2 regions of the Streptomyces sp. NPDC002825 genome follow, and region 1 is predicted to be linked to the other one. Evidence: riboswitches for the same ligand, from Rfam matches in the RefSeq annotation. Region 1 holds a riboswitch; the other holds the start of a gene.
The links. A riboswitch is a leader RNA that binds a small molecule or an ion and turns the genes downstream of it on or off. The one in region 1 is predicted to bind S-adenosylmethionine.
Positions count from the first base shown of each region.

Region 2: linked by a shared signal. The riboswitch ahead of ABT041_RS07500 (aminotransferase class V-fold PLP-dependent enzyme) and the one ahead of thrC (threonine synthase) in region 1 are both predicted to bind S-adenosylmethionine.

Region 1 covers NZ_JBEOVH010000004.1:34,034-48,582, forward strand. The annotation lists gene ABT041_RS06820 (hypothetical protein) at 1-823, shown strand, start outside; gene ABT041_RS06825 (hypothetical protein) at 813-2,483, shown strand; gene groL (chaperonin GroEL) at 2,593-4,221, opposite strand; gene ABT041_RS06835 (cold-shock protein) at 4,532-4,735, opposite strand; gene ABT041_RS06840 (MoaD/ThiS family protein) at 5,145-5,423, opposite strand; gene thrC (threonine synthase) at 5,438-6,745, opposite strand; SAM riboswitch class I at 6,739-6,885, opposite strand; gene ABT041_RS06850 (glucosyl-3-phosphoglycerate synthase) at 7,035-8,003, shown strand; gene ABT041_RS06855 (hypothetical protein) at 8,042-8,479, shown strand; gene ABT041_RS06860 (alpha,alpha-trehalose-phosphate synthase (UDP-forming)) at 8,562-9,917, shown strand; gene ABT041_RS06865 (hypothetical protein) at 10,040-10,732, opposite strand; gene ABT041_RS06870 (hypothetical protein) at 10,827-11,669, opposite strand; gene ABT041_RS06875 (RNA polymerase sigma factor) at 11,666-12,211, opposite strand; gene ABT041_RS06880 (serine/threonine-protein kinase) at 12,297-13,208, shown strand; gene ABT041_RS06885 (winged helix-turn-helix transcriptional regulator) at 13,345-13,698, opposite strand; gene ABT041_RS06890 (NAD(P)-dependent oxidoreductase) at 13,798-14,549, shown strand, end outside.
Region 2 covers NZ_JBEOVH010000004.1:168,262-182,810, reverse strand. The annotation lists gene ABT041_RS07555 (glycosyltransferase family 4 protein) at 1-656, opposite strand, end outside; gene ABT041_RS07550 (glycosyltransferase 87 family protein) at 756-2,018, shown strand; gene ABT041_RS07545 (MATE family efflux transporter) at 1,979-3,325, opposite strand; gene ABT041_RS07540 (PadR family transcriptional regulator) at 3,428-3,967, shown strand; gene ABT041_RS07535 (hypothetical protein) at 3,964-5,178, opposite strand; gene ABT041_RS07530 (C40 family peptidase) at 5,254-6,273, opposite strand; gene ABT041_RS07525 (C40 family peptidase) at 6,471-7,508, opposite strand; gene ABT041_RS07520 (NYN domain-containing protein) at 7,766-9,130, opposite strand; gene ABT041_RS07515 (hypothetical protein) at 9,164-9,406, opposite strand; gene ABT041_RS07510 (rhomboid family intramembrane serine protease) at 9,564-10,298, shown strand; gene ABT041_RS07505 (Lrp/AsnC family transcriptional regulator) at 10,295-10,576, shown strand; gene ABT041_RS07500 (aminotransferase class V-fold PLP-dependent enzyme) at 10,648-12,042, opposite strand; SAM riboswitch class IV at 12,226-12,341, opposite strand; gene trpD (anthranilate phosphoribosyltransferase) at 12,417-13,481, opposite strand; gene qcrB (cytochrome bc1 complex cytochrome b subunit) at 13,617-14,549, opposite strand, start outside.

The DNA of each region.
Region 1 (14,549 bases):
CGCCGGCGCGCCCGTCGTCGCCACCGGGACCCAGCCCGGGTGGTACGAGGCCAGCGCGGTCAACGTGCTCGGCTCGGCCACCTCCTCGGCGACCGGCACCTTCTCGCTCCCCGCGCGGATCCAGTACTCGACCGACTACGTCTACGCCTCGCTGCGGCCCTCCCCGTACTTCGCGGGCGACCCCCGGCCCTACGACAAGATCGACGTCGTCGTCCCGCAGCAGTTCACCTTCTCGCCGTACAACGCCACCCTCGACGAGTTCGGCAGGCTCGACGTCTCGGGCAGCCTCAGCAGCGGCTACGCCTGCTACGAGACCCAGCCCGTGACGCTCCAGGCCTCCCTGGACGGCGGACGCAGCTGGTTCAACCTGCGCTCCGGCCGGACCGACACGAACTGCACGTACAAGTTCAGGCTCCAGGGATACGAGTCCGCGCTCTACCGGGTGCAGCACCCGGAGACGAACCAGCTCGTCGCCAAGACCGGCCCGAGCCTGAAGCGGGGCCGCACGCCCACCCGCTTCTCCGCCTTCACCATCAGCCCCACACAGCCCGTGGTGAACGGCAAGATGACCGTCTCCGGCACCGTCCAGCGCAAGGTCGGCGGAGTCTGGAAGCCGCTCGGCGGAGTCAAGCTGACCCTGGTCTACAAGCCCAAGGGCAGCAGCCAGTGGTACTGGGTGTCGCAGAGCATCGCCACCAACAGCTACGGCAACTTCAGCTACCGCGCCACCGCCTACGGCGACGGCTCCTGGGCGGTCTACCTCAACACCACGGGCAGCTACTTCTACAGCGAGACGAATGCGAAGTACATCGATGCGCGCTGACCTCCGCCTCTCCCTGACAGCCGCCGTCGCGGCCGTGGCCCTGGCCGCGTCGACCGCCCCCGCCCTCGCCGAGGAGACCCCGGCGGGCAGCCCGCTCGTCGGCATCGGCCGCGCCGTCACCGACGACACCCAGCGCGGCGTCTTCGAGGTGACCGCCTGGACCGACGCCCCGCAGGCCAAGGTCACCGCCGTCTCCGCCAAGATCCGGCAGGGCGACACCGTCGTCGCCGCCGTCCCGACGCTCGTCCCCGGAGACTCCTGGGACCCCCGGCTCGCCAGCACCTTCCGGCTGCCCGCCGAGGCGACGCTGAAGCTCGTCGAGGACGGCGGCACCATCCCGTCCCTCGGGACGTACGCCATCGACGTCACCGCCACCGACTCGCTCGGCAACACGCTCACCCGCGCCGACGCCGGCCGGCTCGACTTCCGGCTGCGGCCGGAGCTCCTCTCCTTCGGCGTGGGCGTTCCCGCCTGGGACGACCGCAACGCCCGCCCCCAGGGCAACCTGAGCGCCGTCCAGCCCGGCTCCGGGGACATCGTGCCGCTCCCGGACCGCACGGTCACCGTCCGGCGCGAGGGCGCGGCCGCCGACGAGGCCCCCCGGGCCCTCGCCACCTCCGCCGCCGGCGACTTCACCGGCGAGCCGTACGCCGTCGCCGGCCCCGGCGACACCTTCACGGCCTCATTCGCCGAGGACAGCGCCGAGGTGCACGGCAGCGTGAGCGCGTCGCGCTCGGTCGCGGAGACGTACAAGCCGCTCCGCGCGTCGGCCACCGCCGCCGCCGACAGGAAGCGGGCGCTCAGCGGCGAGACCGTCACCATCGGCGGACGTCTGACCGACCCGGCCGCCGCGGGCGCGCCGCTCGCCGACCAGCCCGTCCGCGTGGCCTTCGGCCCGCAGGTCGCGAACGTGCGCACGGACGCGGACGGCCGGTTCACCGCGAAGCTCCCCGCCTTCGCCGGCTCCGGCCAGTACGAGTGGGAGGTCACCTCCGGGGACCCGTTCCTGGTGTTCGACCGGCTCTCGGGCCCGCTCGCCGTCCCCCTGGAGTCCCGTCTCGACCTCCGCAGCGCCTCGCTGTCCGCCGACGGCACCCTCACGGTGTCCGTCAACCTCCGCGCGCTGTACATGCCGGACGCGTCCATGTCGCAGCAGGACGTGCAGCTGGAGCAGTCCGTCGACGGCGGCTGGAAGCGCGTACCCCTCCGGGAGACGGCCCTCTCCTGGGAGGACATCACGCTCAGGGCGGGCAGCCGGGGCGGCTGGTTCCGGGTTCGTCACCTGACGAGCGACGAGCTCGCCGGGGCCACCTCGCCCTCCTTCCGGCTCGTCCGCTTCGACACCCGCGTCGTCTCCCTGAACGCCGGCCCCGAGCCGGTCTCCAAGGGCGGCTACGTGACCGTCACCGGCAGCCTCCAGCACTTCTGGAACGGCACCTGGCAGGGGTACGGGAACGCGCCCGTCGTCCTGCAGTTCCAGGCGCGCGGCACCACCACCTGGAAGCAGATGGCTTCGGGCCGGTCCAGCGCGAGCGGCGCCGTCTCGCTCAAGGCGAAGGCGAGCGCCGACGGCACCTGGCGGATCCGCCACTACGCCGCCGACTCCCGGCACTTCCACTCCCCGGCCTCGGCCGGCGGGGACTACGTCGACGTGCGCTGAGCGGCTCCCCGGAGAAACGCCCGAGGGCGGCACCCCCTGATGGGAGTGCCGCCCTCGGTCGCGTACGCGAGCTGCGCGTTCAGCGATGAACTGCCGATCCTCGGGGGGATCAGAAGTCCATGTCACCGCCCGGCATGCCGCCGCCGGCCGGCGCGGCGGCCTTCTCCGGCTTGTCGGCGATGACGGCCTCGGTGGTGAGGAACAGCGCGGCGATCGACGCGGCGTTCTGCAGCGCGGAGCGCGTGACCTTCGCCGGGTCGATGATGCCCTCGGCGATGAGGTCGACGTACTCGTTGGTCGCGGCGTTCAGGCCGTGGCCGACGGGCAGGTTGCGGACCTTCTCCGCCACGACGCCGCCCTCGAGACCGGCGTTGACCGCGATCTGCTTCAGCGGGGCCTCGAGCGCGAGCTTGACGATGTTGGCACCGGTGGCCTCGTCGCCCGACAGGTCGGCCTCGAGCTTCTCGAAGACGTTGGAGGCCTGGAGCAGGGCCACGCCACCGCCGGCGACGATGCCCTCCTCGACGGCCGCCTTCGCGTTGCGAACGGCGTCCTCGATGCGGTGCTTGCGCTCCTTGAGCTCGACCTCGGTCGCGGCACCGGCCTTGATGACGGCCACGCCGCCGGCCAGCTTCGCGAGGCGCTCCTGGAGCTTCTCGCGGTCGTAGTCCGAGTCGGAGTTCTCGATCTCGGCGCGGATCTGGTTCACGCGACCCGCGACCTGCTCGCTGTCACCGGCACCGTCGACGATGGTGGTTTCGTCCTTGGTGATGACGACCTTGCGGGCGCGGCCGAGCAGGTCCAGGCCCGCGTTCTCGAGCTTGAGGCCGACCTCCTCGGAGATGACCGTGCCGCCCGTGAGGATGGCGATGTCGTTCAGCATGGCCTTGCGGCGGTCGCCGAAGCCCGGGGCCTTGACGGCGACGGACTTGAAGGTGCCGCGGATCTTGTTGACGACCAGCGTCGACAGGGCCTCGCCCTCGACGTCCTCGGCGATGATCAGCAGCGGCTTGCCCGACTGCATGACCTTCTCCAGGAGCGGAAGGAGGTCCTTCACGGAGGAGATCTTGGAGTTGACGATCAGGAGGTACGGGTCGTCGAGCGACGCCTCCATGCGCTCCATGTCGGTGGCGAAGTACGCCGAGATGTAGCCCTTGTCGAAGCGCATGCCCTCGGTGAGCTCCAGCTCCAGACCGAAGGTCTGGGACTCCTCGACGGTGATGACGCCTTCCTTGCCGACCTTGTCCATCGCCTCGGCGATGAGCTCGCCGATCTGGGTGTCGGCGGCGGAGATGGAGGCCGTGGAAGCGATCTGCTCCTTGGTCTCGACATCCTTCGCCTGCTCGAGCAGGGCGCCGGAGACGGCCTCGACGGCCTTCTCGATGCCGCGCTTGAGGGCCATCGGGTTGGCACCGGCGGCGACGTTGCGGAGGCCCTCGCGGACGAGCGCCTGGGCGAGGACGGTGGCGGTGGTCGTACCGTCGCCGGCGACGTCGTCCGTCTTCTTGGCGACTTCCTTGACCAGCTCGGCGCCGATCTTCTCGTACGGGTCCTCGAGCTCGATCTCCTTGGCGATGGAGACACCATCGTTGGTGATCGTGGGGGCGCCCCACTTCTTCTCGAGGACGACGTTGCGACCCTTGGGGCCGAGGGTGACCTTGACGGCGTCAGCGAGCTGGTTCATGCCGCGCTCGAGACCGCGCCGGGCCTCCTCGTCGAACGCGATGATCTTGGCCATGTGAAGTGGTCCTCCCGGACATGGGGTGGATAACGCTCCAGGACCGCGCCGACGCCCGCGACGGACGGCCTCCGCGGTTCCGTGTGGTTCCTTGCCCCACCCGGCCGGCGGCCTCGTCTGCCCGATCCTCGTAGCACTCTCACCTTCCGAGTGCTAACGCCAATGATTAGCACTCGACCCATGCGAGTGCAAGCGACTCTCGTGGATCGGGCACCTCCCCGCGAGGTCTCGGGAACGCGCGAGGGGTCCGCATCCCCTCAGGGATGCGGACCCCTCGACGGCGTTGCGTCGGTGGCCGATCGCGCCGCGCTCAGACGGCGAGCTTGACCATGTCCGCCTGCGGACCCTTCTGGCCCTGCGAGATCTCGAACTCGACCCGCTGGCCCTCTTCGAGGCTGCGGTAGCCATCCATCTGGATCGCGCTGTAGTGGACGAAAACATCCGCACCACCGTCTACCGCGATGAAGCCGTAGCCCTTCTCCGCGTTGAACCACTTGACGGTGCCCTGAGCCATGCCTAACTCCCCTATTACTGGCCCTTGCGCGGGACCGCACTTCGCGGACCCGGGTCAGACCCTGCGCCGGAACGCGTCGACCGCGGCTGAATGTATCTGCCCAACTGCCCTCTGCAACAGGTCATTCGACCGAGAATTCTGGGCGTCCTGGAAAGGGGAATTGGGGATAATCCCCTGGATGACGGGGCAAGTCGGGCCCGGCAAAGCGCGCAGAAGGTACACAACGCGCACACACTTTGGCTGCTTCTTGTCGTGCGGGGACGCATTCTCATATGCGCTTGGCATGAGCAGCGGAGGGGACTTCCCCAACTCTACCGCGCTCAACCATGCAGAATTGCCCCTTCCGCTTATCGCGCGGAAGGGGCAATTCGTACTGACTGGTAGACCTCGGCCGGAGATCAGCCGGAGATCAGCAACCGCCGGCGACGGCGGGAATGATCGAGACGCCCGCACCGGCCGGGGTGGCCGTCTCCAGGCCCTGCTCGAAGCGCACGTCGTCGTCGTTGACGTACACGTTGACGAAGCGGCGCAGCTTGCCCTGGTCGTCCAGGACGCGGGCGGCGATGCCGGTGTGGTTCTTCTCCAGGTCCGCGATGACCTCGGCGAGGGTCGCGCCCTCGGCCTGGACCTCGGCCTGGCCGCCCGTGTAGGTGCGGAGGATGGTGGGGATGCGGACGTTCACGGCCATGTGTTCGTTACCTTTCAGAGCGCCAGGCCGGCGTCGCGGAACGCGTCCAGGCTCGGGCGGATGGTGGCGGTCGCCTGAGAGGTGTCGGCCACCGCGTCCAGGGTCTTGAGTCCGTCGCCGGTGTTGAGGACGACGGTGGTGAGGCTCGGGTCGATGAGACCGGCCTCGACGAGCTTCTTCGTGACGCCGACGGTCACGCCGCCCGCGGTCTCGGCGAAGACGCCCTCGGTCTGCGCGAGGAGCTTGATGGCGTCGACGACCTGCTCGTCGTTGACGTCCTCCACGGCGCCGCCGGTCCGGCGGGCGATGTCGAGGACGTAGGGGCCGTCGGCCGGGTTGCCGATGGCGAGGGACTTGGCGATGGTGTTCGGCTTCTGGGGCCGTACGACGTCGTGGCCGGCCTTGAAGGCCGCCGACACCGGGGAGCAGCCCTCGGCCTGGGCGCCGAAGATCTTGTACGGCTTGTCCTCGACGAGGCCCAGCTTGATGAGCTCCTGGAGACCCTTGTCGATCTTGGTGAGCTGGGAGCCGGAGGCGATCGGGATGACGAGCTGGTCGGGGACGACCCAGCCGAGCTGCTCGCAGATCTCGTACGCGAGCGTCTTGGAGCCCTCGCCGTAGTACGGGCGGAGGTTGACGTTCACGAAGCCCCAGCCCTCGCCGAGCGGGTCGCCGATGAGCTCCGAGCAGAAGCGGTTGACGTCGTCGTAGTTGCCCTCGATGGCGACGAGGTCACCGCCGTAGACACCGGCCATGACGACCTTGCCCTGCTCCAGGTCGTGCGGGATGAACACGCAGGAGCGGAAGCCGGCGCGGGCGGCGGCGGCGCCGACGGCGCCGGCCAGGTTGCCGGTGGAGGAGCAGGAGAGGGTGGTGAAGCCGAAGGCGCGGGCGGCTTCGAGGGCCTGGGCGACGACCCGGTCCTTGAAGGAGTGGGTCGGGTTGCCGGAGTCGTCCTTGACGAAGAGCTTGCCGGGCTCGACGCCGATCGCGGCGGCGAGGTTGTCGGCCTGGACGAGCTTGGTCCAGCCGGGGTTCAGGTTGGGCTTCTCGGCGACGTCGGACGGGACGGGCAGGAGGGGGGCGTAGCGCCAGATGTTGGCGGGGCCGGCCTCGATCTGCTTGCGCAGCGCCTCGGGGTCACCGGTGGGAAGGTCGTACGCGACTTCGAGCGGTCCGAAACAGAGTTCGCAGGCGAAGATCGGGCCGAGCGGGAAGACTTCACCACATTCGCGACAGGAAAGCCCGGACGCGGGACCGAGGTCGACGGTGGTGGGTGCGACGGTCTGAACAGCCATGGAGGCGAGGCCCTTTCTCCTCATCTTTCCCATGACGAAATTTTCGTCATGAGACGGATTTGGCACCTTCCCTAGCCGGGGACCTCGCTGGAGGACGAGACAAACCGACTGGAGGGTTGCCGGGGCTTCAACGGGCCGTTTCCCTCTGCCCCTCTGGATGAGCGGTATTCGATTGTGAAGCGCGGTGGACTTTCGTTCCTGCACTCCGACGCGGGCGGCACCCCGACGTGCATCGGGCATCCGCGTTGTTCAAGACTGTAACCGAAGGCCCGGACGCTTGAACCGGCCGTCCGAACCGCGAGATGGAGATCATGTGCTGGAAGAGGTGGAGCGCTGGCTGGGCCGGCGGTCCTGGTCCGTGGCGGACCGGCCGCTGGAGCGGATCCTCGCCGCCAAGCGGGGGACGACGGTCAGCGTCGTCCTGCCCGCGCTGAACGAGGAGGCGACGGTCGGGGACATCGTCTCCGTGATCCGGCGCGAGCTGATGACCGAGTCCGTGCCCCTCGTGGACGAGCTGGTGGTGATCGACTCGGGCTCCACGGACCGTACGGCGGAGGTGGCGGCGGCGGCCGGCGCGCGGGTGGTCGCGCGGGACGCGATACTCCCCCGCATACCGGCCGTGCCCGGCAAGGGCGAGGTGCTCTGGCGGTCGCTGATGGCGACGAGCGGGGACGTGGTCTGCTTCGTGGACGCGGACCTGCGGGACTTCTCGGCGGACTTCGTGACGGGGATCGTGGGGCCGCTGCTCACGGACCCGGACGTGGACTTCGTGAAGGCGATGTACGACCGCCCGTTCGGCACGGAATTCGATGGGCTCGCCTCCGGCAAGGCTCCCGGTCAGGGCGGCCGGGTGACGGAGCTGGTGGCGCGCCCGCTCCTGAACCTCCACTGGCCCCTGCTCGCCGGTTTCGTGCAGCCGCTGGGCGGCGAGTACGCGGCGCGGCGCTCGCTGCTCGAACGGCTCCCCTTCCCGGTCGGTTACGGGGTGGAGCTGGGGCTGCTGGTGGACGCCCTGCACACGGTGGGCCTGGACGCGCTCGCGCAGGTGGACGTGGGGGTGCGCAAGCACCGGCACCAGGACGGGCAGGCGCTCGGCCGGATGGCGGCGGCGATCTACCGGACGGCGCAGCTGCGGCTCTCGCGGGGCCATCTGGTGCGGCCGCGGCTGACGCAGTTCGAGCGGGGCGAGAAGGGCTTCGAGCCGCGGACGTACGCGGTGGACACGGAGGAGCGGCCGCCGATGGTGGAGATCGCGGAGTACGCGCACCGCCGCGTGGCGTAACGCCCCGCAATGATCCGCTTTGCATAAATTGCCCTTTTATGCGCTTCACGCACCTTCACCTCGGGCTCGGGAGAGTGCTCGCGGCCGCCGGGCTCGTCGCGGGCTCGCTCGCGTTCACGGCGGCCGGTCCGGCCGCCGCGGACGTGGTCGAGCCCTTCGGCAAGCGGTACGACGAGTCGCCGTACGGCGACTTCACGACGATCGGCAACACGGTCATGGGCTGTCCGACCGCCCCGGCGGACCTGGCGGCCCGCTGCGCGACCGCGGCCTCCGGCCAGGGCTCGGACGACAACAACACCTTCGTGCTCCGCAACAGACCCGCACCCCCGACCCCCGGGCCCCGGGGCGGTCACGCCGGCTCCACGGCCGAGACCGGGCGCAGCGGCGAGCGGCTGTGGCTGCTCGGGGCGCTGGCGGTGGCCCTGGCGGCGACCGGCCTGGTGGCGAAGGCGGCGATGCGCGGCCGACGCGACTGACCTGCGGCAACTCCTCGTGGCCGAATCAGCTCGTCTCGTATACGTACGTTTGAGCGTTTACGGGACGGGCTAGGTTCGCCACATGGCAACTGTGCTGGTGGCATCCAACCGGGGCCCGGTCTCGTACGCGCTGGGCGAGGACGGTTCGCTGGACGCCCGCAAGGGCGGCGGCGGCCTGGCGTCGGCCCTGAGCACCATCGACTCCCAGGAGAGCCTCTGGGTCTGCGCGGCGCTCGGCGAGGGCGACCGGGAGGCGGTGCGGCGCGGGACGGCGGAGCCGGGCGTGCGCATGCTGGACATCGATCCGGGGATCTACGCCGACGCGTACAACGGCATCGCGAACTCGGTGCTGTGGTTCCTCCACCACCACCTGTACGACATCCCGCGCGAGCCGGTCTTCGACGCGGGGTTCCGCCGCCGCTGGGAGTCGTACCGGAGCTACAACCGGGCGTTCGCGGAGGCCCTGGCGGCGGAGGCGGCGCAGGGCGCGGAGGTCCTGGTGCAGGACTACCACCTGGCGCTGGTCCCGGGGCAGCTCAGGGACCTCCGCCCGGACCTGCGGATCGCGCACTTCACGCACACGCCGTGGGCATCGCCGGAGTACCTGCGGATGCTCCCGACCGACATCCGCGGGGAACTCCTGCGGGGGATGCTGGGCGCGGACCGGCTGGGCTTCCACACGCACGCGTGGGCGGAGGCGTTCGAGCGGGGCGCGGGCGGGCTGGGACGGACGCGGGTGGCCGCGTATCCCCTGGGGGTGGACGGGGAGGAGCTGCGGGCGCTGGCGTACCGCCCGGAGGTGGACGACCGCCTGGCGCGGCTGCGGGACGAGGTCGGCGACCGGAAGACCATCGTCCGAGTGGACCGGACGGAACTCTCGAAGAACATCCTGAGAGGCCTGCAGGCCTACCGGGAGCTCCTGGCGACCCACCCGGAATGGCGCGACCGGGTGGTGCACATGGCCTCGGCGTACCCCTCGCGCCAGGACCTGGAGGCGTACCGCTCGTACACGGCCGCCGTCACACGGCTCGCGAACGAGATCAACGCGGAGTTCGGCACGGCGGACTGGCAGCCGGTCCTGGTCTCGGTGGAGGACGACTTCACCCGCTCCCTGGCCGCCTACCGCATGGCGGACGTGGCCCTGGTGAACCCGGTGCGCGACGGCATGAACCTGGTGGCGAAGGAGATACCGGTCGTCTCGGAGTCGGGCTGCGCGCTCGTCCTCTCGCGTGAGGCGGGCGCGTACGAGGAACTCCACGAGGACGCGATCACGGTGAACCCCTTCGACGTCACGGAGACGGCCCGGGCCCTGCACACGGCCCTGACGATGCCCTCCACGGAACGGGCGGACCGCACCAAACGCCTCGCCGCCGCGGCCACCGCGCTCCCCCCGCAACGCTGGTTCCTGGACCAGCTGGAGGCGCTGCGGGAACGGTGAGCCGGTGGCCCGGAAGAGATCGAGAACGGCCTCCGTCCCACGCAGGCTGCGCGCGTGCGCGCGTACGACAGCGTCGATGCGGCGCCGCTCCGCCCGACGGCGCGGGCGGAGCGGGCTGCCGTTCAGGAGGAGAGGCGGTTCAGCGCTGCGGTGGCGATGCCTTCGACGTGGGTCGGGGCGTGGGTGGGCCGGCCGGTGAGCTCGACGATGCCGACCCTGGTGCCGCTGCGCAGGACCGCGACCCCGCCGGCGGCGGTGCCGTCGCCGTTGTAGGCCGGGTACCAGCGGGCGGTGCCGCCGGTGGTGGTCAGGGTGTGGGCCGCGCCGTAGTACCAGTGGCCGGCGGGCTCGTCCTGGCAGTCCTGGACGAGCGCGACGAGCTGCTTCTCCCAGGTGGCGGCCGCGGCCTTGGTGGGGGCGCTCGCGGCCGACTCGCTCAGCCGGCCGTCGGTGGTGAGGGTCCAGTTCACGGACGCGTACGCGGTGGCCTTGCCCTTGGTCAGGTCGCGCATCGTCTCCTCGCCGGAGCACGCGGACAGCCCCTGGCGTCCGTCCAGCGCAACGGTCGCGCCGACCGGGTTCAGGGCCTTCGGGAAGTCCTCGCTCTGGACGAGGTCCGCGGAGCCGAGTCGGGGCACGGCGACCGCGGCCGCGGCCTGGTGGGCGGCGACCGCGGTGCGGTGGGCGGCCCCGGCGGCGGCGGCCGACTGGGTGCCTGCGACGCCGGCCGTGATCAGTGCGGCGGCGAAGCAGGCCGCGGCGGCGACCCGGTTGCGGCGAACGGACTTCTGCTGGACGGTCTGGTTCTCGGTCATCTGGTCCCCCTGCTGGTCGGGACGCCTGCTGCGTCCTCGTACAACCGGGGAGATGCCGCCGGAGGAGGGAAAGTTGGAGCCCTGACCGGCTGTTTCACAGCCGTGACAAAGCGGTCCTCACGACGCGGTCCATCGCGGCCGTCCCCAGGCAGGCGTCGACCTCCAGCACCCCGTAGTGGGTGCCGCTGCGCAGCACGGCGATGCCGCCGCAGGGCTCCTCGCCCTCGGGCGCCGTGCCGGTGGTGTTGAGGGATCCCTGGTAGACGCCCATCCAGCTCGCGGTGACGTCCGGGGCGAGCCGCAGCGTCGTGGTCCTTCCATAGACCCAGTGCCCTGGCGCTTCCTCCTGGCAGGGCACCTGCTCCAGCAGCAGGCGCTGGGAGAAGTTCTGCGCCAGGGAAGCGCTCCGGGCCTCGGCGGCGACCTCGCGGGCGACCTGGTCGGCGCCGTCCCAGGCCAGCGTGGGGTCGCTCGCGTTGGTGCGGGTGCCGGTCATCAGTCCGCGGAAGTGGGCACCGGGCCCGCCCAGGGTCTCCGTGAGGGTCTTCTCCCCGGTGCAGGCCGCGTTGGCGTAATTCCCGTCGCCGTACCGGTCGGTGACGTGGATCTTCCCGACGCCGGCGTCCGGGCCGAACGCCGCGGGTTCCAGAAGGTTCGCCTTCGTCACCGGCCCGGTCGAACCGGTCGGCGAGCCGGAACCGGAGGCCGAGGGCGCAGGGGTGGACGCGCCGGGCGGCGCGGGAGCGGACGCGCCCTGGGTCGCCCCGCCGACCGCTGCACCCGACCGCGCTGCCGGGTGCGCGTCGGCGCCGGGCGGAGAGGGCAGGACGAATCGGCCGGTCACCAGCCCGAGCACGGCGGCCGCCACCAGGGCGGCGACGGCGGACCGGGGCCGGACGACGGCGTGGCCGCCGCCCCTCGCGGGACCGCCGTTCACGGACCGGTGACCAGGCGCTCGCGCATGAAGCGGCGGGCCTGGTGGATCCGGTCCTTGACCGTGCCCAACGGGGCGTCCACCTGCTCGGCCACCTGGACGTAGGTCAGGTCGCCCAGGTCGCGCAGCACGAAGGACTCCACCAGGGTGGGGTGCTGCTGCTCCAGCGCGGCCAACGCCTCCATCAGGTCGAGCCGGCTCCCGGCGATGACGCTCGTGGTGCGCGGGTCGACCGACTCGGGGAGGTCGGCGTGGCTGTCCTCGGCGCGTCGGCGCATCGAGCGGTAGGTGGACCGGGCGGCGTTCGAGGCGATCACCGTCACCCAGCCCAGGAAGGAGCCGTGGCCGCCGTACTCGCCCAGGTGCGTGCTGATGGACAGCAGGGCGTCCTGCGCGGCCTCCTCCGCGTCGGCGTGGTGGGGCAGGAAGCGCGAGCAGCGGCGCAGCACCATCGGCCGCAGCTTGGCCAGCAGGTACTCCATCGCCCCCGGGTCGCCCGCCTTGGCAGCCGCCACGAGCCGTTCCAGCTCGCCTTCCTCGAACACCCTGATCCCCGTTTCGTCCCGCCTGGCATCCCGCCCGCCGAACGGGAGTTCCCCACTCCCCCCGACTCCGGCAGAATGCTGCCACATGCGCAAGCTCGGCCGTTACCTCCTCCTGGAGCGGCTCGGAGCCGGCTCCTTCGCGACGGTCTGGAAGGCCTACGACCCGGAGCTCGACACCGAGGTCGCGGTGAAGGTGCTGGCCGACAACTGGGCCGCCAACGCCGATGTGCGCGAGAGGTTCCTGGCGGAGGCGAGGCTGCTGCGCCGGATCGCCAGCCCGCGGGTGGTCCGCGTGCACGACGTCGGGGTGCAGGAGGACCGGCCCTACTTCGTCATGGACCACGTACGCGGCGGCACCCTGGAGGACCGGGTCGGGCAGTGCGACCCGCAGGAGGCGCTGCGGCTGGCTGCGGAGGCGGGCTACGCGGTCCAGGTCCTGCACGAGGCGGGTGTGGTGCACCGCGACGTCAAGCCGTCCAACCTGCTGCTCTCCACCGGCTCTGCGCCGGCCGCGGTGCTGGTGGCGGATCTGGGCAGCGCGAAGCAACTGGCCGACGCGTCCGGGCTGACGGTGACCACGGGCACGCCGGCGTACATGGCACCGGAACAGGCCTTCCAGACCGGCGGGTTCGACGGGAGGGCAGACGTCTACGCGCTGGCCGTCGTGACCTACGAGCTGCTGACCGGGCAGAAGCCGTTCGGCCCGGGCGGGCGCGCCACAGCCCTGATGACCGACCAGCCGACCGCCTCGACGCTGCCGGCGCTCCCGGCCGGAGCGGAGCTTCCACCGAACGTCGCCCTGCTGCTACGGGCCGCGATGTCCGTCGAGCCGGCGGATCGACCGCCGACCGCGCAGGCCTTCGCCGACGCGCTGCTGGCTCCGGTCCCGCAGTCCCAGCCCCTGGAAGGCCCCGGGTGGCTGACCCCGCGCACGGTCTGTCTGGCGTCGGGCGCGGTGTTCACGGCGACGACCCTGCTGAGCTGGCTGCAGCGTTGAATCCGACGGGGAGCCGGTCCGCGCCTCGTACCGGCGCCGGACCTCGTCGTCCTCCTCATCGATGGTGCCGTACGTGATCCGGCACCCGATGAATCCGTGTACGTCCGCTCCCATGACGACGGATTCTCGCCGGCTCTCAGCGAGCGGTGCTCATGGATTCCCGCCGCTCCCTCCCCCACGCCGCCAGCGGCTCCAGGGCCTCGTTGAGGCGGAGGCCGGACTCGGTGAGGGTGTATTCGACGCGGGGCGGGACCTCGTCGTAGGAGGCGCGGGCGACGATGCCGTCCGTTTCCATCTCGCGCAGGTGGGAGGCGAGGACCTTCTCCGTGATGCCCGGGACCAGGCGGCGGAGTTCGCCGAAGCGGCGGTGGGGCTGCTCGTGGAGCGCCCAGAGGATGAGGACCTTCCACTTGCCGCCGATCACCTCCATCGCGGTGTCGATCCCGCAGACGTGGCCGGTCCCGGCTGCCGGTCGGTTCAGTGTCGCCACGCGCCCCACCCTTCTGACCTGTTCGCTCACCTCAGGGTAACCACCCACTTGGAAGTGGGTACTTGAGCAGGTCAGAGGGCCTGCAGCAGCCTTCTGCGCATGACGCAGAACAACATCCCGAAGTCCCCCGTCTCCCTCCTCGGTCTCGGCGCCATGGGTGCCGCCCTCGCCCGCACCTGGCTCGCGGCCGGGCATCCGCTCACCGTCTGGAACCGCACCCCCGCCCGCGCCGAGGCGCTCGCCGCCGAGGGGGCGAAGGTCGCGGACAGTGCGGCCGCGGCCGTCGCGGCGGGTGGGCTCGTCGTCGTCTGTCTGCTCGACGACGAGTCCGTCGGATCCGCCCTCGACGGGGTCGACCTGGTCGGCAAGGACCTCGTCAACCTCACCACCACGACCCCCGCCCAGGCCCGGGCCCGGGCCTCCTGGGCCGAGGAGCGGGGCGCCCGTTACCTCGACGGCGGCATCATGGCCGTCCCGCCGATGATCGGTGTCCCCGAGGCCGGCGGTTACGTCTTCTACAGCGGCTCCCGGGAGTTGTTCGAGATGCGCCGGACCGTCCTCGCCGTACCTGTCGGCACCGAGTACGTCGGCGAGGACCCGGGGTTCGCCGCCCTGCACGACGTGGCCCTGCTCAGCGCCATGTACGGGATGTTCGCCGGCGTCGCGCACGCCTTCGCCCTCGTACGGAGGGCGGACGTCGACCCCGTCGCCTTCGCCCCGCTGCTCGCCGACTTCCTCTCCGCCATGGCCCCGAGCGTCCACCGGACGGCCGCGCAGCTGAAGAGCGGCGACTACACCACCGGCGTGGTCTCGAACCTCGCGATGCAGGTGGCGGGCACGCCGACGTTCCT
Region 2 (14,549 bases), 130 kb from region 1:
CGGATGAGGGTGTCCTGGCCCTTGCGCGGGACGAGCCGGGAGACGCAGACGACGACGGGACGGTCGCTGAGCCCGAGGGCGGCGCGGACCTCGTCGCCGCCCGAGTCGGGGTGGAAGGTCTTCTCGTCGACGCCGGGCGGGAGCTGCACCATGCGTCCGGCGGCGGCCGGGGTGAGGGCGGTCGCGATCCGGGAGCGGGTGTACTCGCCGAGGTACGTGATGGTGTCCGTGCCCTCGCCGATCCGGCGCAGGAGCTGCCGGGCGGCGGGGAGCTGGGCCCAGCCGGCCTCGTGCCCGTGGGTGGTGGCGACGAGCCGCTCCGCGCCCGCCCGGCGGAGGGCGGGGGCCATCAGGCCGAGCGGCGCGGCCGCCCCGAACCACACGGACTCGCAGCCGTGCTCGCGGAGCAGCGCGGTGGCGCGGGCGGTGACCCGAGGAGTCGGCAGCAGCATGGTGGTGCGATCCCGTACGACCGTGAAAGGCTGTTCGGCGTCGAACGCGGCCGTCGCCTCGATCCCTTCACGGCTGCGCTTCCACGTGGAGGCGTAGACGACGATCCGGTCGGGGTCCAGGCGGAGTGCCATGTTGTGCAGGAAGGCCTGGATTCCGCCGGGACGCGGCGGGAAGTCGTTGGTTACGATCAGGGTCTTGTGCATCGTGGCCGACAGTACGCGATCGCATCCACCGCCCGGCAACACGACCGCCCCGCCACCGCGGGCCGACAGGACAGGGACGCGACAGTGACGACGGGTGCCGTGGGGAACGGGTCACGCACGGGTCTGCGACTTCCGCTCGGCCTCTGGGGCCTCACCCGGGTCCTGCTGCTGCTCTGCGTCTTCAAGGTCGTGGTGATACCCGGCCCCGACATCACCTTCGACGTCCGGGACATCTACCAGGGCTGGTACGAGGTGCTGCGGACGGGCACGTATCCGCTGGACGACGTCACCTGGCAGTATCCGCCGGCCGCGGCGTTCGCGATCCTCGCCCCCGGTCTGCTGCCCTTCCTCGACTACGCCTCCGCCTTCTTCGTCCTCGCCTTCCTCTGTGACGCGCTGGTCTTCGGGCTGCTCCTGCACACGGGCCGCCGCGCGGGCCGCTCGCCGCGGGGCGCCTGGTTCTGGCTCGCGGGCGTCCCGCTGCTCGGCCCGACGGCGTACGCCCGGTACGACGTGATGGTCACCGCCGTCGCGGTGGCGGGGCTGCTCGCGGCGGGCCGCAGCCCCCGGGTCCTCGGCGCCCTCGCCGGATTCGGCGCGGTCCTGAAGGTGTGGCCGGTGCTGCTGCTCGCGGGCGCCCCGAAGGGCCGGGCGACCCTGCGCTCCTGGTCGGCGGCGGCGGGCGCGGGGGCCGCGGTGCTGGCGTTCTGCGTGGTGTGGATGCCGGGGGCGCTGGCCTTCCTCGGTTTCCAGCGGGACCGGGGCACGGAGGTCGAGTCGCTGGGCTCGATGGTCTTCCACGTCGTCCGGCACTTCGGCTGGGAGGGCGAGGCGCTGATGAACTACGGGTCGATCGAGTTCCTCGGCCCGCACGTGTCCACGGTGTCGACGGCGGCGCTGTTCCTCACGGTCGCCGCGTTCGGCTGGCTGCTGGTGTGGCGGATCCGGGCGCGCCACTTCGCCTCGTCGACGGTGGCGGACGCGGCCTTCGTGGCGGTGCTGCTGTTCACGACGACGAGCCGGGTGCTCTCCCCCCAGTACATGCTGTGGCTGGTCGGGCTGGCCGCGGTGTGCCTCGCCTTCCGTTCGAGCCGGATGCGGAAGCCCGCGCACCTGGTGCTGTGGGCGACGGCGGTGACGCAGTTCGAGTTCCCGGTGTGGTTCTCGCATGTGACGCGGAGCGATCCGCTGGGCATGGCGGTGCTGTTCACGAGGAACGGTCTGCTGATCGCGGCCACCGTCATCGCCTGCCGGATCCTGTGGCGGCACACGGTGACGGAGCCGCGTCTCGCCGGGGCCGCGAAGGTGCCCGCCCAGGGGACTCACCCGGAGCGCGAGAAGGCTCTGTCCGGCTCGCTCTGAGTCTTCACGGCGGCCGCCGGGACCGTACGGCGGTGCAGCAGGCCGAGGGACGCGCACTGGGCTCCCATGGCGAGCGCCATCGCGAGGCAGATCCCGGGCAGTCCGAGACCGGCGCCTGAGAGGGCGTACGCGAGGGGGAGCTGGACGAGGACGCCGGCGACGGTGATCCGGGCGAGGTACGGGCTCGCCCCGGTGCCCTCGAAGACCCCGGCGAGCGCGATGTACCCGGCCATGAGCAGCAGATAGGGGCCGAGGCAGCGCAGGAAGAGCGCGCCCGCCTCCGCCACCGCGGGTTCGGCGCCGAAGGCCCGCATGACGGGTCCCGCGCCGAGGAGCAGCAGGAGTGCGGCGCTCGCGCCCAGGGTGCCGCCCAGGAGGAGGGCCTCCCGGCCGACGGCCCGGCGCTCGTCCCTGCCCGCGCCGAGGAGGTGGGCGCTGTGGATGGACGCGGCCTGCCGGACGGCGTAGAAGGCCATGGTCGCCACGTACATGGCCTTGGTGGCGATGCCGTAGGCGGCGATCTCGGTGACGCCGAGTCGGGCGACGACGGAGACGAGCGCGAGGGCTCCGGCCATCCGGACCGTGAAGTCGACGGCCATGGGCAGCCCGGTGGCGGCGGTCCGGCGCAGCGCGGCGGTCGTGGGCAGGGCCGCCCGGGCCGCCCGGGCGGCCTTGAGGAGCGGGTCGCGGCGCAGGGCGAGGAGTCCGGCGGCGAGGGCGGCGCCCCGGCCGATGACGGTGGCGAGGGCGGCGCCGGGGACCCCGTACGCGTGGATGAGCAGGGGGTCGAGGACGAGGATCAGCCCGTTGGCCAGGAAGGCGAGCCGCATCGGGGTGCGGGTGTCGCCGGTGCCCTTGAGGATCCCGTCGAGGACGTTCGTGGCGAAGAAGACGGCCGTGCCGGGGAGGGAGATCGCGAAGTAGGCGGTGGCCAGGGTGTGCGCGGGGTGGCCGGAGCCGCCGAGCAGAAGGGCGGCGAGCGGGTCCCGCAGCAGGTATCCGCCGAGGGCGACGGGCGGTACGAGCAGGGCGCAGAGGGCGGTGCCGCCGCGGACGGCGGCGCGGACGGCGCCGGGGTCGTCGGCTCCCCGGGCGCGGGCGACGAGGACGGTGGTGCCGGAGCCGGCCATGAGGACGACGCCGAGCAGGAGGTTCTCGACGTTGGTGGCGACGGCGACGGCGGCGACGGCGTCCCCGCCGAGGCGGGCGACCCAGACCATGTTGATGATGCCGGCGGCGACTCCGGCGAGCAGTTCGAGATAGACCGGGCGGGCGAGCCGGACGAGTGTGCGGCGGTGCGAGGACATGACGAAGAGACCCCCTCTTTCCGATGTACCTCGATTAGAGGCACCTCGAAAAGAGGTAGCATGAGGGGCAGTCCCCCGACAAGCGCGAAGGAGTGGTGCCCGGTGCTGGAGCTGTCGATCCTGGGCTTCCTGTACGAGAAGCCGCTGCACGGCTACGAGCTCAAGGAGCGCATCCAGGGCCTGAGCGGCCACGTCCGCCCGGTCAGCGACGGCGCCCTCTACCCGGCCATCACCCGCCTGGTGAAGAACGGCCTGGTCGACAGCCGTACGGAGCCGGGCGCGAGCGCCGCCCCGCGCCGCACCCTCTCGCTCACCCCCGAGGGCCGCCGGGAGCTCCTCGCCCGGCTGCGCACCCCCAAGGACGCAGAGATCACCGACGGCCAGCGCTTCTTCACCCTGCTCGCCTTCCTGCGGCACCTGCCCGACCGGGCGGAGCAGGCGGCCGTCCTCCGCCGCCGCCAGGAGTTCCTCGACACCCCGGCCAGCTTCTTCTACGAGGGCGGGGCCCCGGTCACCGTCGAGCGGGAGCCCGACGTCTTCCGCCAGGGGATGCTGCGGATCGCCCGCGCGACGGGCACGGAGGAGAAGGCCTGGCTGAAGGAGACCCTGGCGCAGCTGGAGGGCCCGCCGCAGGGGGCCTAGCCGAGCCGCTCCCCCAGGTACGTCCGCCAGTCGGCGGTGAACTCCTCCGGCGTGGTGTCCAGGACCTTTCGGAGCGCCTTCTCCACCGCCCCGTCCCGGCCCGGGTGCGCGCCCACGGCCCGGTAGAACGCGGTCAGCTTCTCCTCGCCCCAGCGGTCCGCGATCAGCTCGCAGGCCAGCCAGCCGCCCTCGTAGGCCCGGGCCAGGGCGTCCGCGTCCCCGCCGAAGGAGAAGGCCTCGTCCTCGGGCAGCTCCGCCGGGAGGTCACCGGCCCGGACCGCACGGCGCAGCTCGGGGGCGGCCTGCGCGGCGGTGCGGTCGGTCCCCCGGTAGGCGACCCAGTCGGCGAAGCCCTCGGAGAGCCAGACGGGGGTGGCCTTCGTCGTCTGGACGCGGGTCGCGACATGGGTGGTCTCATGAGTGAGGACCATCTGTCGGCCGAACTCGCCGAGCACCGCGTACGCCTCCGGGTTCACGATCACCCGGTCCGCGGGCGCGGTCGGGCCGCCGCCCGTCCGGCCGGTCGTGACGGCCGCGATGCCCCGGTAGGAGGCGGCCGGCCCGCCCAGGAGCCGGCCCATCGCCTCGGTGGAGGCGGGCACGAGGACCACGACCCGGCCCGCCCAGTCGCCGTGCCAGGCGTCCCCGACGGCGGGCACCGCCCGGTCCGCCGCCGCCGCGATCTCCCGCAGCCGCTCCTGGCCCTGCCCCACGCCGAGGACGAGGCTGCGGCGGCCGGTCACGCTCGTGACCTCACCCTGCTGCCACAGCTGCTGCGGGGCGCCCTCGGCGGCGCGGTCGCCGGTCACGTACCAGCGGCCGTCCCGCTCGGCGAGGTCGAGGACCCGCTCGGTGGTGGCCGGCCCGGAGTCGTAGCCCTTGATCCGGTACCCGAGCTCGGCCCTGGCGACGACCCGGCCCTCGCCGGCCCGGTCGACATCGGTGACCCGGTACTTCCAGCCGCCGAGCGGGACCTTCGCGAGCCGGTCGAACTCGGTGCGCGCGGCCGGTACGAGCGCGGGGTCGAGGGCCGCGAGGTAGCCGGTCTCGTCCCGGTCGAGCAGCGCCCGGGCGTGCCGGTCGAGCAGGCTCTGGATCTCCTCGGAGGCCGGGCCGACCGGGGCGGGGGCGGCGCATCCGGCGAGGGCGAGCACCGCGGCCAGCAGCCCCGCCGCCGCACCGCGCACCGCTCGACTCCGCCTGCCCGCCACGCCCCCGATCGTACGGGGCGCCGAAGGGGCGCCGCCGGTTCGAGCGCCCCGGGGGCCGGCGGGGAGGGCGGAGCGTCAGACGCGGGTGACGGTGACGTGGGACATCATGTTCACCGGGTCGTAGCGGACCCGGGCGCCCGGGTAGGGGGCGTGGATGACCTGGCCGTTCCCGGCGTAGATCGCCACATGGCTGGCGTCGCCGCGGTAGGTGACGAGGTCGCCCGGCTGCGCCTGCGAGAGCGGCACCTGGCGGCCGGCGTACCGCTGCGCCGAGGAGGTGCGGGGCAGGCTGATCCCGGCCTGCCGGTACGACCAGACCATCAGGCCCGAGCAGTCGAAGGCGGAGGGGCCGGTCGCGCCCCACACGTACGGCTTGCCGATCGCGCTGCGGGCGGCGATCACCGCGGCGGCGGCCCGCGAGGGGCCCAGGTCGGCGAGCGGCGGCAGCTCCTCGGCGGGCGCGTCGGCGCGCTCGCCGGTGCGGGAGGCGCGGTCGTAGTCGGCGCGCTCCTCGACGGTGAGGGAGGCGAGCGCCCGGCGGGCCTCGGCGAGCTTCCGCTCGACGGTGCGCTTGTGGCGGGCGACCTCGGCCCGGCTGCGCTCCAGTTCGCCCAGGGCCGCGCGGGCCTCGCTCCGCTTCTGGTTCAGGCCGCGCTGCTCGCGCAGGAGTTCGCCGAGCGCGGCGCCCTGGCGGGCGGTGACCCGGTCGAGGGCGGTGGCCCGGTCCAGGTAGCTGTCCGGGTCGGAGGAGAGGAGCAGGGCGAGGGCGGGGTCGATGCCGCCGGAGCGGTACTGGGCGCCGGCGACCGCACCGAGCGCGCCCCGCATGCGGTTGATGCGCTCCTGGCCCCGGGCGAGGCTGTCCTGCGCCTGGGAGACCGTCCTGCGCAGCGCGTCCGCCTTCTCGTCGGCCCGGTTGTAGCCCTCGGTGGCCTTCTCGGCCTCCTCGAAGAGGCGGTCGACCGTGGCGCGGGTGGCCGCAGGGGTGGCTCCGGGGTCGGCGCTCGCGGGGACGGCACCGAGGGACGCCGCCGCGGTGGCCGCGGCGGCGGCGGTGAGGACGGTGACCCGGGCGGGTCGGCGGTGGGACGCCACGAACAGCGCTCCGTTCGTCTCGACGCAGACTGGCGCGGCAGACAGTAGCCGCTGATCAGTCCTCGTCCAACGAAGCCGCCGGGCACACAAAGTGACGCCCCGCCGGAGAACACAGGTCACCGGCGGGGCGTCAGGTCAGTGCGCGTCGCGGCGAACCACCCGATTGGGCGGTGTGCCGCAGCGGGTCGCGGGAAGGCTCAGCCGCCGATCCGGACGCCGAACTGGAAGGTGCCCATGTAGTCCATGGACTCGTAGCGGACGACCGCGCCCGGCTTGGGGGCGTGCAGGATCGTGTTGTTGCCCGCGTACAGGCCCACGTGCGACAGGCTGTTGAAGAAGACCAGGTCGCCCGGCTTGAGCTGGCTGCGGCCGATCTTCACGCCGTCGTTCTGCTGGGTGTAGGTGGTGCGGGTGAGGGTGACGCCGGCCTGGCGGTAGGACCACATGGTCAGACCGGAGCAGTCGTACGAGTTGGGGCCCTCGGCGCCGGAGACGTACGGCTTGCCGAGCTGGGTGGCGGCGGCCGCGAGCGCGGCGGCGCCGAAGCCGTTCGCCGGGACCTCGCTGCCGAGGTTGACGCGCTCGGCGGCGCCGCGGCTGGCGCGCTGCTCCTGCTCCTCCATCTTGGCCCGTTCGGCGGCGGTGAGGCTGTTGAGGAGCTTGCGGGCCTCGGCCAGCTTGCCCTGGTACTTGGCCTTCTTGGCGCCGAGGGTCTTGCGGACGTCCTCGAGGTCGGCCAGCTTCGCGGTGGCCTCGGCCCGCTGCTGGGCGAGCGTGCGCTGCTTGGCCTGGATCGACGTGAGCACGTCGGCCTGCTGGGCGCTCAACTGGTCGATCGCCGACGCCTTGTCGAGGTAGGTGTCCGGGTCGGAGGAGAGGAAGAGCTGGAGCGCCGGGTCGATGCCGCCGGAGCGGTACTGGGCGCTGGCGACCGAACCGATCTGGTCGCGCAGGGTGTTGAGCTCCTGCTGACCGCGGGCCACCTTGTCCTGGAGGTCGCCGATCTCCTTCTGCAGCTTGCCGCGGCGCTCCTCGGCGAGGTTGTACTGCTCCGTGGCCTCCTCGGCCTCGTGGTGCAGTGCGTCGACCTTCGCCTTGACCTCGTCGATCTTGGGCTTGGCGGGGGCCGCCTGGGCGCCGGACTGGGCGGTGAGGGCCACGGCGGCGGCCGCGGTGACGGTGAGCACGGTCACACGGGTGCGGCTCGGCTGCTTGGGTCGACGGTGGGACGCCACGAAGGCGAGCTCCTTCTTCCTCAGAGCCGCCCAACCGGTCACGGGCAGGCGGTTCCTCCGCCGCCACCCCGGATGGGTGATCAACCGCGCGAAGGTTCGAAGCCCGACCCTAGTGACCAAGTTGTGATCAGTTCAAATCCCGCTGGCAAAAATCTCGCCCACGCACCACTTTATTTACATACATCGCACGGCCAGTGATGGGCACTTGACGGTGCGCCATCCAGAATTCGGGCATAACGCCCAGGAGTTGCGATGCGTCACGAGAGGCGCGAAAGCCGCTTCAGCAACAAGGCGGACGCGACCGGCCGCGCACCGGCCTTCGCGACGCCGTCGGCCACCTCGCGGTCGGTGGAGACCACCACGACCGGCCGCCCCGGCGGCTCCGCCCGGACCAGCTGACGGATCAACTCGTCCGCCGTGACGCCGGGCTTGGAGAACAGCACCCGCACCCCGCGCGGCGGGGCGAGCAGCACCGGGGCCGCCAGCTCCGCCCCGTCGAAGACACAGGTGACCTCGGCGCCCGAGCGGGCGGCCAGGGCCGAGAGCCCGCCCAGCAGCCGCAGCCGCTGCTTCTCCAACGGCATCGTCGGATAACCGGTCTTGGTGACGTTGTAGCCGTCGACGACCAGATGCGCCTGCGGCAGCGCGAGCAGCTGGTCGAGGAGCGCCGGGTCCGTCTCGGAGAGCGCCCGCGCCGCGATGTCCTTCGGGGACATCCGCCCCGGCTCCACCGCGTCCACGGTGTCCGCCGGGTGCACCGAGACGGGCGGCAGCGCGAGTTCGCGCCGCAGCCCCTGGGCCGCGTCGAGGACCGTGTCGAGCAGCAGCCGCAGCCGCATGTCCTCCACCGAGCGGCCCTCACGGGCGGTCCTGCGGCTCGCCTCCAGGGCCGCCTCGACCTCGCCGAGCCGGGCCTTGAGCCGCCGGGTCTCGCTCTCGGCGGCCGACACCTGGGCCGCCGACTCCGCCCGCGCGGCCTCGATCTCGCCCTGGACCTTGCGCAGCGCGGCCTCGCCGCGCTTCACGTCGCTCTGGGCGCTGCGCAGCTTGCGCTGAAGCGATTCCGCTTCCTTGCGGGCGGCCTCCAGGTCGTGCCGGAGCTGCTCGGTCTCGCCCCGGGAGCGGTCCCGGGCGGCGGCGAGCTCCTCGCGCAGCCGCTCCAGCTCCCGCCGACCGGCCTCGTCGGCCCGCTCGGCGTCGGCCCGCAGGGCCTCCTCGCCGGCGGCGGCGACGAGCTTGACCCAGCCCGGCGGGCGCAGCACATAGGCGGCCGCCGCCACGTCGACGGGGTCGGCGGCCGCGGGCGGGGTGCCGGTCTCCACGGCCCCGGCCAGCTCGGGCTGGCCCTGCTTGAACCGTTCGCCGATCCGCTGCCGGAAGAGCGGGTCGCTCTCCAGGGCGGCGGCCATCGCGTTGCCGGCGAACTTGGCCCGCCGGCTCGCGGTGAAGCGGGCGTACTGCCGCAGGGGCGCGGGCAGCTCCGCGACGGTGAGCCCGCCGAAGGCGTCCGCGACCAGCGCGACGACCCGTCGCCGTACACCTTCCGGCAATGGGTGGTCGAGCGTCTCGGCAGCGTCACCTGCCGCGCCGGCCGGCTCACCACCGTGCGCGGGCTGCTCCACGTTCCGTCACCCCTATGTCGTCCGCGCCGTCCCTCAGGATTCGGCGCCCGGCCTGTCCACCAGTTCGATCTGGTCCACCGCGTTGCACCAGCGGCAGCGGACCGACTCGATGGTCTCACTGACCACCTGCCGCTCCTCGACCTTCGGCTCTCCGGCGAGGTCCAGATGGACGTACTCCACGACCTTGGAGGAGCGGGTCACGTCGAAGCGGGTCAGATTGCCGCAGAGCGTGCAGCGCCAGCGGGTCTCGTCGGTCGGCAGGGGAACCGTCGTCATCGGTCCGTCCTTCTTCCTGTTGCGTGGTGCCAGGTGCGGGTGCCGCGGTGCGCCGTCGAACTGCGGTGGTGTGCCCGTAACCCTACGGCCTCACGGCCGGGCAGGGGCACGGCGAGGCACTCTGTCCACTTCGGCCCCGGTACGCCATGATCTGTCCATGATCGACTGGCGAGGCGCGGTCCTCGGTGCCTGGCGGGGCACCCGCGGCGGACCCACGGTGACCTACGGACTGATCGCCGCCTGCTGCCTGCTCTTCGTCATCAGTCCGGTCTCCGGGATCAACCCCGGGTACGGCACGGGCGACGAGCTGCTGGCCGCCCAGGGCGCCTACTTCCGCCGCTGGGGCGTCGTCCCCGCCGACCTGACCGGCGGCGACCCGCGCGCCCTGCTCACCCCGCTGACCGCGCTCTTCGTCCACGGCAGCTGGCTCCATCTGCTGGGCAACATGCTCTTCCTGTACGTCTTCGGCGCGATGGCCGAGGAGCGCATGGGCGCCGTCGAGTTCTGCCTCTTCTACCTGGGGACCGGCTACATCGCCCTGTCCGGGTACGCGCTGGCCCACGCGGACAGCGAGCAGACCCTGGTCGGGGCGTCCGGGGCGATCTCCGCGGTGCTCGGGGCCTTCCTCTTCCTCTTCCCCCGCTCCCGGGTCACCAGCCTCTTCCCCTTCCTCTTCTTCCTGCCGCTGCGCTTCCCCGCCTGGATCGTGCTGATCTTCTGGTTCACGCTCCAGTGGCTGGCCGCCCGGGAGGCGGGCGCGGGGCCCGGCGTCGCCTATCTGGCCCATGTCGTGGGCTTCTCCGTCGGCTTCCTCTACGCCTGGGTGCGCTTCCGCGGTGGGGATAGAGTGAAAGCCCAAGCCGCGGCGACCGAGGGAGAAAGCCAGCCGTGATCACCGCGATCGTGCTCATCAAGACCAGCGTGGACCGCATCCCCGAGATCGCCGAGTCGATCGCCGCGCTCGACAGCGTCAGCGAGGTCTTCTCGGTCACCGGTACGTACGACCTGATCGCCATGGTCCGGGTGCCGCGCCACGACGACCTGGCGGACGTGATCCCCGGCCGGATCAGCAAGATCCCGGGCGTCGAGGCCACGGACACGCACGTCGCCTTCCGGACCTACTCCCAGCACGACCTGGAGGCGGCCTTCGCCATCGGTCTGGAGTCCTGACACGGGGCACGCGGCACGACCGAAGGGGGCCTCCCGACCGGGAGGCCCCCTTCACCCGTACGAGTGAGCAATCAGCCACGGTCCGGGACGCAGCGGCCGTCCTCGGTGCGGTACTTCCACTGCGCGCCGTCCCGGACGAGCTCCTTCACGGCGCCGACGAACCGGTCCACGTGCTCGTCCGGCGTACCGGCGCCGAAGCTCACCCGGATGGCGTTGAGGGACCTCTCGCCCGGGTTCGCCTCGGGGGCGCCGCACTCGCCCGGGTCCTGCGGGTCGCTGCCGAGCAGGGTGCGCACCAGCGGGTGGGCGCAGAACAGGCCGTCGCGGACGCCGATGCCGTACTCGGCGGAGAGCGCGGCGGCGAAGTGGGAGCTGTTCCAGCCGTCCACGACGAAGGAGATGACGCCCACGCGGGACGCGTCGTCGCCGAAGAGCGAGAGCACCCGCACCTCGGGCACGTCGGCCAGTCCCTCGCGGACCTTGGCGATGAGGTGCTGCTCGCGGGCGACGAGGGAGTCGAAGCCGGCCTCGGTGAGCGCCTTGCAGGCGGAGGCGATCGAGTAGACGCCGATGACGTTCGGCGAACCGGCTTCGTGCCGGGCCGCGGTGGTGTGCCACTCCACGTCCACACCACCATCGGCCCGACGGGCTACCTTGCGGGACGCTCCACCGCCCGCGAGGTAGGGCTCGGAATCCTGCAGCCAGTCGGCGCGGCCGGCGAGCACGCCGGAGCCGAAGGGCGCGTACAGCTTGTGCCCGGAGAAGGCGACCCAGTCCACGTCCAACTCCCGTACGGAGACCGGGTGGTGGGGCGCCAGCTGGGCGGCGTCGAGCACGATCCGGGCGCCGTGCGCGTGCGCGGCGGCGGCCAGTTCCTTCACCGGCCACAGCTCGCCGGTGACGTTGGAGGCGCCGGTCACGCAGACCAGGGCGGGGCCAATGGGGTCGCGGTCGGCGAGGGCGCGCTCCAGGGTCTCGACGGCCTGCTCCGGGGTGCGCGGCGCGTTGAGGTAGGTGACGCGGGCGTCCCTCCAGGGCAGCAGGGAGGCGTGGTGCTCGGTCTCGAAGACGAAGACCTGGCAGCCGGCCGGGACGGCGGCGGCGAGCAGGTTGAGCGAGTCGGTGGTGGAGCGGGTGAAGACGACCTGGTCGTCGGGGCGGCAGTCGAGGAACTCGGCGACGGTGACGCGGCTGTTCTCGAAGAGGTCGGTGGAGAGCTGGGAGAGGTAGCCGGCGCCGCGGTGGACGCTGCCGTAGTACGGGGCGTACGCGGCGACGTCGTCCCACACGCGCTGGAGGGCGGGGGCGCTGGCCGCGTAGTCGAGGGCCGCGTAGGTCACTTCGCCGCCGGTGACGAGCGGGACGGTGACGTCCCGGCCGAGAACCGGCAGCGGGGCGGCGCAGCAGGGGTCGGCGGACTCGGCGGCGGAGGTGTCGACGGTGGCGGCGTTCGGGCGTGCGGACATGACGGTGTCTCCCGGCATAAAAAGGGCGCGAAAAGGCGTGAAAGGGCCCGCAGGGCAGCGCACAGACGGGTGCCGCGTACGGGTGTGAGGGTGGAGAGAAGGGGCCGGAAGGGCCCTAACGCATTCGCTTGCTCACGAGACACCGCTCCCTAGAGGACCAAGGACCCCAGGGTGGCGCGCAGGGGTCCGCGCTTGCCGCAGGCTTCTGCCGTACGACCTGGTCTTCACCCGGGGCACCCCGCCACGGACGGAGGGTTGCCGGACAGCCAGCCGGGGCTTGAGGGCTGTCACTCATGACCTGGTACAGAACGTAGTTCAGCTGATCGACGACGCGCAACCCCGTCCGTATGCCGGACGGGGCCGCGCGGGGCGCCTCAGCGGTGGGTGGCGGCGATCCACCGCTCCAGGGACCGCTGGGCCGCGCCGGAGTCGATCGCCTCGGCCCCCTTCGCGATGCCCGCGGCCAGTTGCTCCGCGAGGGTGCCCGTGCCGGGGTCCAGGGCGGTGAGCGCCGCGGCCGCGTTGAGCAGCACCGCGTCCCGTACCGGACCGGTCTCCCCCGCGAGCAGCCGGCGGGCGACGTCGGCGTTGTACGAGGCGTCCTCGCCGCGCAGCGCCTCCAGGGGCACGAGGTCGATGCCGACGTCCCGCGGGTCGAAGCGCTCCTCGGTGACGCCGCCGTCCCGGACCACCCAGACCCGGGAGGTGGAGGTGGTGGTCAGCTCGTCCAGGCCGTCGTCGCCGCGGAAGACGAGGGCGGAGTTGCCGCGCTCGGCGAAGACCCCGGCGACGACCGGCGCCATGCGCGGGTCGGCGACGCCGACGGCCTGGGCCCGCACCTTGGCCGGGTTGGTCAGCGGGCCGAGGACGTTGAAGGTGGTCCGGATGCCCAGCTGGCCGCGGGCAGCGGCGACGTGCCGCAGCGAGGGGTGGAACTTGATCGCGAAGCAGAGGGTGATGCCCGCCTCGTCGGCGACCTCGGCGACCCGCTGCGGGGTCAGGTTCAGGTTGACGCCGAGCTTCTCCAGGACGTCGGAGGAGCCGGAGGCGGAGGACGCGGCGCGGTTGCCGTGCTTGACGACCTTGGCGCCGGTCCCGGCGACGACGATCGACGCCATCGTGGAGATGTTCACCGTCTTGGCGCCGTCGCCGCCGGTGCCGACGATGTCGACGGTCCGGCCCGGCACCTCGATGACGTTGGCGTGCTCGTACATGGTCCGGACGAGGCCGGCGATCTCCTGCACGGTCTCGCCCTTGGCGCGCAGGGCCACCATGAAGCCGGCGATCTGCGCGTCGGTCGCCTCACCGCTCATGATCAGGTCCATCGCCCAGGCCGTGTCGTCGGCGGTGAGGTCGTGGCCGTCGAGGAGCCCGTTCAGCAGGACGGGCCAGGAGCGGCCCGCCGACGTAGGTCCTCCAGCGGGGGTCGCAGCGCTCATGGCAGCTCCTGTGATGATCACGTGACGGATACGGTTCCACCCTATCGACCTCCGGGGACGGCAAAGAGCCCCGTCCATCGAATGGACGGGGCTCTCGCCGTGGCGACACCTACATGGTCAGGTGTTCAAGGGTGATCAGTGGTGGCCGTGGCCGCTCTGGATCTCCTTGTACTCCTCGACCGTGGGCTTGGCGATCTGGCTGTCGTCGCCGTAGTAGCCCTTGTTGAGCTTGACCCGGAGCTTCTCCATGCGGCCGATCTTGCGCTCCACGCCGTTCTCGTCGACGGCCGGCGGAAGCTCCGCGGCCTCGTACTGCTCGTGCGCCGTGAGGCGGTGCAGCTCGCCCTGGCTGAGCGGCGTGTGGACCTCGACGAACTCACCGTGCGGCAGGCGCTTGATGATGCCCGACTCGCGGCCGTGCAGCACCTTGTCCTTGTCGCGGCGCTGGAGGCCGAGGCAGATCCGCTTGGTGGCGATGAACGCGAGGACCGGGCCGACGAAGAAGAAGATCCGCACGAACCAGGTGATCGAGTTCAGCGACAGGTGGAAGTGGGTCGCCCAGAGGTCGTTTCCACCACCCACGAGCATGATCATGTACGCGGTGATCCAGGCGACGCCGAAGGCGGTGCGCGTCGGAGCGTTGCGCGGGCGCTGCGCGATGTGGTGCTCGCGCTTGTCGCCGGTGATCCACGACTCGATGAACGGGTAGACCGCGATCGCGGCGAGGACCGCCGGGAAGATCGCGAGCGGGATCATCACGCCGAGGACCAGCGTGTGGCCCCACAGGTTGATCTCCCAGCCCGGCATGACACGGATCAGACCCTCGGCGAAGCCCATGTACCAGTCGGGCTGGGCGCCGGTGGACACCTGGTCCGGACGGTACGGGCCGATGGCCCAGATCGGGTTGATCGAGGCGACCGCCGCGATGACCGCGATGAGACCGAAGACCAGGAAGAAGAAGCCTCCGGCCTTCGCCATGTACACGGGCAGCAGCGGCATGCCCACGACGTTGTCGTTCGTCCGGCCGGGGCCGGCGAAGTGCGTGTGCTTGTGGACGAACACCAGGAT